DNA from 3 places in the Shewanella sp. Sh95 genome. Region 2 is predicted to be linked to each of the others. Evidence: predicted binding sites of a transcription regulator. Region 2 holds the regulator's gene; each other region holds the start of a gene.
The links. The regulator LexA, encoded in region 2, represses DNA repair genes until DNA is damaged. The targets are predictions, from matches to a motif close to TACTGTATNNNNATACAGTA.
Positions count from the first base shown of each region.

Region 1: the regulator LexA is predicted to act here: its motif matches at 1,172-1,191, upstream of recA (recombinase RecA).
Region 3: the regulator LexA is predicted to act here: its motif matches at 833-852, upstream of AEA42_RS17725 (YebG family protein).

Region 1 covers NZ_LGYY01000263.1:12,169-14,447, reverse strand. The annotation lists gene mutS (DNA mismatch repair protein MutS) at 1-916, opposite strand, end outside; gene recA (recombinase RecA) at 1,299-2,279, shown strand, end outside.
Region 2 covers NZ_LGYY01000045.1:50,354-52,632, forward strand. The annotation lists gene AEA42_RS03745 (SulA-like leucine-rich domain-containing protein) at 355-867, opposite strand; gene lexA (transcriptional repressor LexA) at 864-1,484, opposite strand; gene plsB (glycerol-3-phosphate 1-O-acyltransferase PlsB) at 1,770-2,279, shown strand, end outside.
Region 3 covers NZ_LGYY01000235.1:110,412-112,690, forward strand. The annotation lists gene AEA42_RS17715 (paraquat-inducible protein A) at 1-21, opposite strand, end outside; gene AEA42_RS17720 (paraquat-inducible protein A) at 23-658, opposite strand; gene AEA42_RS17725 (YebG family protein) at 864-1,163, shown strand; gene AEA42_RS17730 (GAF domain-containing protein) at 1,178-1,636, shown strand; gene proQ (RNA chaperone ProQ) at 1,914-2,279, shown strand, end outside.

The sequences.
Region 1 (2,279 bases), on a different contig from region 2:
TGCCCATGGCTGTGGCAGTATTGTCGAGCACAGCTGCTAGGGTGTTATCCCGACCACCACTCAAATTTTGTGTCAGCTCGAGGTTGCGGCGCGTTGCCGCATCCAAGACAATCGTATCGGTTTGATTAAAACGGGTAATAGCATTGATATGGGGCAGGGCGGTGCGCTGGGTGTCTTTTACGTACTGCATCAAGCAGCCTGCCGCTTGCAGCGATAGGCGAGCATCGGTTATGCCGAAACCGTGTAAATCCTTAGTGCCAAACTGGGCCAACAGCAGTTTGATACTGGTATCGTAATCAAATTCCCACTCAGGGCGGCGACGTTTGCCTTTAAAATGATGCAATAACTCCAGTGCACCAAAATCTTCGCTATAAAGAATTTCGACCGGATTCGTACGTTGCAACTCGGCTTCGAGGGACTCCTTCGTCTCTAATTCGGCAATCACGAAACGGCCAGAAGACACATCTAGAGTCGCATAGCCAAAGCCCACTTTGCCTTGATAAACCGCGGCCAACAGATTGTCTTGCCGCTCCTGCAATAGCGCTTCATCGGTTAAGGTTCCTGGGGTGACAATGCGTACGACTTTACGCTCAACCGGACCTTTTGAGGTGGCAGGATCGCCAATTTGTTCACAAATCGCAACCGATTGGCCAATTTGAACCAATTTTGCGAGATAGCCTTCAACTGCATGGTAAGGGATACCCGCCATCGGGATCGGGTCGCCACCACTTTTGCCTCGGGCCGTAAGGGAAATGCCCAATAATTCAGAGGCTCGTTTGGCGTCATCATAGAAGAGTTCATAGAAGTCACCCATACGATAAAACAGCAGCATGTCGTGATGCTCTGCTTTCATGGTCAAATATTGACGCATCATCGGGGTATGTTTTTCTAAATCATCGGTATCTATAGGATTCATTAAATCGTTATCGTCCGCTATGCCGGCCCTGAAATAGGGAATAAAGTCATACAGTAATGGGAGATAAAATCAGTTGATTTGCACTATTACTGTCTAAAATCAATTGGCGCCAATCTTAGCAACAATTTACAGAAAATTGATCCTCAAAGCGTGGATATTCACTGATATCTTGATAAATCTGCAGGATGGGTGGGTAAAAGCTTGTCTAAATGGGAAAATTTTCTGACTGAAAAATAATTCATTCACAGGTATTGATACTGTATGATTGTACAGTATACTAGTCAGCAGATTACGACAAAGAGCCTCGCTTTTTGATCACCCGCTTTATTAAATTGAATATCACTTTTGACAGTACTGATGCTGTCTAGATGAGGGAACAGGAATGAAGGTCGATCCAAACAAAGAGAAAGCACTTGCTGCGGTATTGAGCCAAATTGAGAAGCAATTTGGTAAAGGCTCCATCATGAAGCTGGGCGAAGACCGCTCTATGGATGTCGAGACCATTTCTACTGGCTCACTTTCCCTTGACGTCGCCTTAGGGGCTGGCGGTTTACCAATGGGCCGTATTGTTGAGATTTATGGTCCTGAATCATCAGGTAAGACAACCCTGACATTAGAAGTGATTGCCGCTGCTCAGCGCGAAGGTAAAACCTGTGCCTTTATCGATGCTGAGCACGCTCTCGATCCTATCTACGCGAAAAAGTTAGGCGTAGATATTGATAACTTATTGTGTTCACAACCCGATACCGGTGAACAAGCTCTTGAGATCTGTGATGCGTTAACCCGTTCTGGCGCGGTAGATGTGATCATCGTTGACTCGGTCGCGGCATTAACACCCAAGGCAGAAATTGAGGGCGAAATCGGTGACTCACATATGGGCTTAGCAGCGCGTATGATGAGCCAAGCGATGCGTAAGTTAGCGGGTAACCTCAAGCAATCGAATACACTGTTAATCTTCATCAACCAAATTCGTATGAAGATTGGTGTGATGTTTGGTAACCCAGAAACCACAACGGGTGGTAATGCTCTGAAATTCTATGCTTCTGTTCGTTTAGATATTCGCCGTACTGGTGCTATCAAAGAAGGCGACGAAGTGGTTGGTAACGAGACTCGTGTCAAAGTCGTTAAAAACAAAGTGGCTGCACCATTTAAGCAAGCTGAGTTTCAAATCCTTTACGGTCAAGGTATCAACCGTACTGGCGAGTTAGTCGATTTAGGGGTAGCCCATAAACTGATTGAGAAAGCTGGTGCTTGGTATAGCTACAAGGGCGATAAAATTGGTCAAGGCCGTGCCAATGCGGGTAAATATTTGACTGAAAACCCAGCCATTGCCGCTGAAATCGATAAGACATTGCGTGAGTTA
Region 2 (2,279 bases):
AGTAAGTCTCAACTCTATGCAAACTCTTCAGTTCCCAAAAAAGTGTTTCTGACTTCAACGTGCGTTGGCGGCTTACTTATGATCAAGTATTGTTACTGCTGGTATTAGCCACACTGGCACATACTGCTGAATAAATCCATTATTCTCAATTTTTGTGGGCGAGCGATATTCGAAAATAACGCGATATTTCTGCCTAAACAGGCCATATATCATGTGCGCCTAAATCAAACATACTTGCTGTTTAAAAATTGATCAAGATCACTTCTTTTTCTAATTGTCTGAAAAATTGCCAAAAAAAAGCCTCACATTCACAGGTGAGGCGGCTTTCAAGGCTAAATACGGTGTGAAAAATTTTTAATGAACAGAGCTGAAAAATGCGGGTTGAGTAAATTTAGCCGATTGTGTGAGATTGGTGCTAGAAGGTTGGTCATTCGTTGAACCTTCAAGCACGATACCCATTGCACGTGCGCTCTTTGCTACAATTTGTAGGCGACGATTATCGCGAGTATCTAGGGCGTTAATCCAAGTAATCACTGCGCTAGATGTGCCACTGGTTAAGGCTTTTTCCATCGCCCAAAGGGTTTCGACCTCATCTTTTGCGTGAACCAATAGTACGCGATCCATACGCACACCTGCGTTTGCTAATAGCTGCTTGTAGCCAATACTAGGTGGGTTGATGAGCACTATCCATCTTCCCTGTTGGCTCAGTTGGGCAAGTTGTTTGCTCAGCTGTGTCAGCTCTTGGCGCCCTTGGCTCTGAGTTGGCATAGTGACTATTGATGTATGCTGCCAGTCGGTCTCTGTATCTCGAACCGTATCGAGCCATAAACCGGGGTGACGCGGGGCATTACCTAATAGTTTGTTCATAGCCAATCTCCGTTGCGGATCACCCCTACGGCGAGCCCTTCAATTGTTAGACTTTGGAAACTCAAATCGACTTTAATCGGTGAATAGTCTTCATTCTCGGCATGTAGGTAGACTAAATTACCTTTTTTTTCAAAGCGTTTTACGGTTACATCATCGTCAACGCGAGCAACAACAACTTGTCCATTGCGCGCTTGTTGTACTTTATGAACGGCAAGCAGGTCACCCTCAAGGATGCCGATATTCTTCATACTGTCGCCTTTTACGCGCAGCAGGAAATCGGCAGCAGGGTGGAACATGCTGGGGTCGACTTGGTAATACTGTTCGACATGCTCTTGGGCGAGAATAGGTTCACCCGCTGCCACTTGGCCGATAAGTGGCAAGCCTGTTTCGCGGTTATCTTCTTCCTCTACAGGGAGACGGATCCCGCGGGAAGTACCAGGCATGATCTCGATGCAGCCTTTTTTCGCCAATGCCTTAAGGTGTTCTTCTGCGGCATTTGCACTTTTAAAACCCAAACGGGTGGCAATTTCGGCCCGAGTGGGTGGCATGCCAGTCTCGGCAATATTACGTTTAATCAGCTCTAAAATTTCGGCTTGGCGTGGCGTCAACGGTCTCATGGTCTTTCCTGTTTTTCTATACAGTTACTGTTAGTATATACAGTATTATTGGTAGTGCAAGTATTAACCACTTTTAACTTGGTCAGCTAGATCTGCAAATAACCGTAATCGTCATCTATGGGGTGAATGCCATTTGCACGGTATCAATAAATGGTGTCGCCTAAAGTGCGTTACTAAGTCATTAAAATCAGCAGCTGAATCCTGCATCTTTAGGTTGTTTGGGTATATTCTCTAGAATCTGGTATTCTATGGGGCTAATGAACGTACTTACATTGCATAAGAATAATGCCTAAACAAGACTCTCTTTGGTTGAAATCATTACGTTGGATCCAAAAGCACTTAGTGCACACTATTGTTGTGCCACAGGATCCCTTTGCCGATCTGAATCTGGATGCCTCCAGACCGCTTGCTTATGTAATGAAAACAGAATCCCTGAGTGATATTGCTGCGTTAAGCGAGATCACCACGAAACTTGGTTTGCCAAGCCCTTACGAGCCGCTGGTGGTGAATGGCGTTGTGGCGCCACGGGTGGTATGCCTTGAAGGTCGTAAGCCCTTATTTGGTGAACGCGCCAGCAATGAGCCATTCCTCGAATGTTTTATGCGTTTGTTGGCCGTCCATAAGGAAAAGCCAGAGTTAGATATCCAGCTGGTGCCTGTGAGTCTGTATTGGGGTCGTACTCCGGGTAAAGAAGACGACACCATGAAGGCGGCAGTGCTTGAGCGCGAGAACCCTACTTGGTTACGTAAGTGCTTGATGATCCTATTTTTGGGCCGTCACAACTTTGTGCAATTT
Region 3 (2,279 bases), on a different contig from region 2:
ATCCTTTCCTTGCTGCTTCATATCAGTGATGTTCCTGCATAAGAAGACCCCACATATGCTCAATATCGTATTCACGCTGTAAAAACAGGGTGACTAAAAAAAGCATGGTGAAGCAAAAGGTACCCATTCCAAAATAAATATCCGAAAAATCAGATAATTGAAATGATGAGACGAGGAAGCTAATCACATAAATCTCAAGCATCGTCAGCTGCGAAAGGAACCCCTGAAATGTGAGTAATTGTTTGAGACTATGGCGCCAAAATGGGCTTGCAAGCCCCCATTTTATAATCAAAATTTGCGCAAGAATCGATAGGATCAATAAACCAGGGCCAACCACTGCGGCAGCAAGTACGGCTAATCCCACCACCCAATAACCTTGTTCGAAGACGGCAAAAGCGCCTTGAAATACCGTTGTTGTGCGAATACTGCCCAGAAAATGGATTTCTAGCACAGGAAAAAAGTTAGCAGGAAAATAGAACACCAACGCGGTAATGCACAGTGCCAACATGCCATTTACTGAACAGTATGGAGTGTCATAAAGTGCGGTGTTGCAACGCGGACACAATGCTCTGACCCCAGTTGGGAGGGCACGTTTCCGAATGGCCAAGTCGCAGGAACGACAGAGGATTACAGAGTTTTCTGCTGTATTGTCATGCATATAAAAATATTATATTAGCCCCAAAGCCACTGAGATTGAGCAAATAATCCGAAAACAACAAATTATAAGGTGAGATATCAAATTGATTGACCCATCTCCACAACATAAAGCGCAGTCATAATATCAGAATAATCAGAACACTTGCATCACTAGTTCACTTTATGTCATTCTGGTTACTGTATATAAAAACAGTGCGAGGGCGGTCATGGCAGTTATTACACAGTTTGTCGTGGTAAGAGAAGGGGTAGAAAAGATGACATTCACATCGAAAAAGGAGGCTGATGCCTACGATAAGATGCTCGACATCGCTGATAACCTCATTCCATTTATTCAGAAAGCGGAACTTGGGATTGATGAAAGTCTAACCGAACAGCTCGCATTCTATTTTGCTAACAATAAAGATGAGCTAACAAACTTGCTTAAAGGTGTGGTTCAAGTTAATAGTACGCCAACAAAACCAAACACAGCCAAAAAAGCGTCTAAGAAGGACGATGCTGCTGAATAATTTTTAGGAAGCATATGAAACCGCAATTTTATGAATCACTGAACCGTCAAGCGTTAGCGTTACTCGAAGGCGAAGATGATTTAGTGGCTGCCATGGCTAACTTTTCAGCCCTGCTTAATGACAACCTAACCGAACTAAACTGGGTAGGTTTTTACGTTATGCGCGGCGAACAGTTAGTATTAGGCCCATTCCAAGGTAAAGTGGCTTGTACCCGCATTCCGATGGGTAAAGGCGTGTGTGGCACTGCAGCACTGGCTAATCAAACTCAACGGGTTGCCGATGTGCATCAATTCGATGGACATATCGCCTGCGATGCGGCCAGTAATTCCGAAATTGTTATCCCTGTTCGCGCTAATGGTCAGGTGATTGCTGTACTGGATATTGATAGCCCTATTTTTGACCGCTTTGACGAAGAAGACCAAAAGGGCTTGGAATTATTGGTAAAAAGCTTCGAAAACTGCCTATTTGCTTAATTTGCGTACAATAACGCATAATTCATAGTCGCAATCGGTGGCGTGCGCCTTATAATAGCGCATGCCCTGATAAGGCTTGTTTGGGCATGGCCCGAATAAACCTGAGAGGTTTAGCCGTAAAAAATGGTTAACTGATATTTTTTAACTTTAGTTAACTCGGCGAGAATGTTAATTTGTACTTTGGCTCAATTGTGAGCTTAACCAAGATAAACGACACGTAAGAAGCTGATTTATATCACCTCGAATTCGATGTCCCTTTTTAACTGTGGAAGTAATGATGGAATCAACAGATAAGTTGACCGACACCAACGCAATTTTGGCGTATTTGTATGAAACATTTCCTTTGTGCTTTATTGCTGAAGGTGAAACTAAGCCATTAAAAATCGGATTGTTTCAAGATTTGGCTGAAAGGTTGGCTGATGATTCTAAAGTCAGTAAAACTCAACTGCGCGTGGCGTTAAGACGTTACACTAGCAGTTGGCGTTACCTCAAATCGGTAAAAGCTGGTGCCCAGCGTGTGGATCTTGATGGTCAGCCTTGTGGCGAGCTAGAGCAAGAACATATCGATCATGCTCAAGCCATGTTGAAAGAAAGCCAAGAAAAAGCCAAGGCTAAGCGTGCTGCTCAAGCTGCCAAAGTGGCT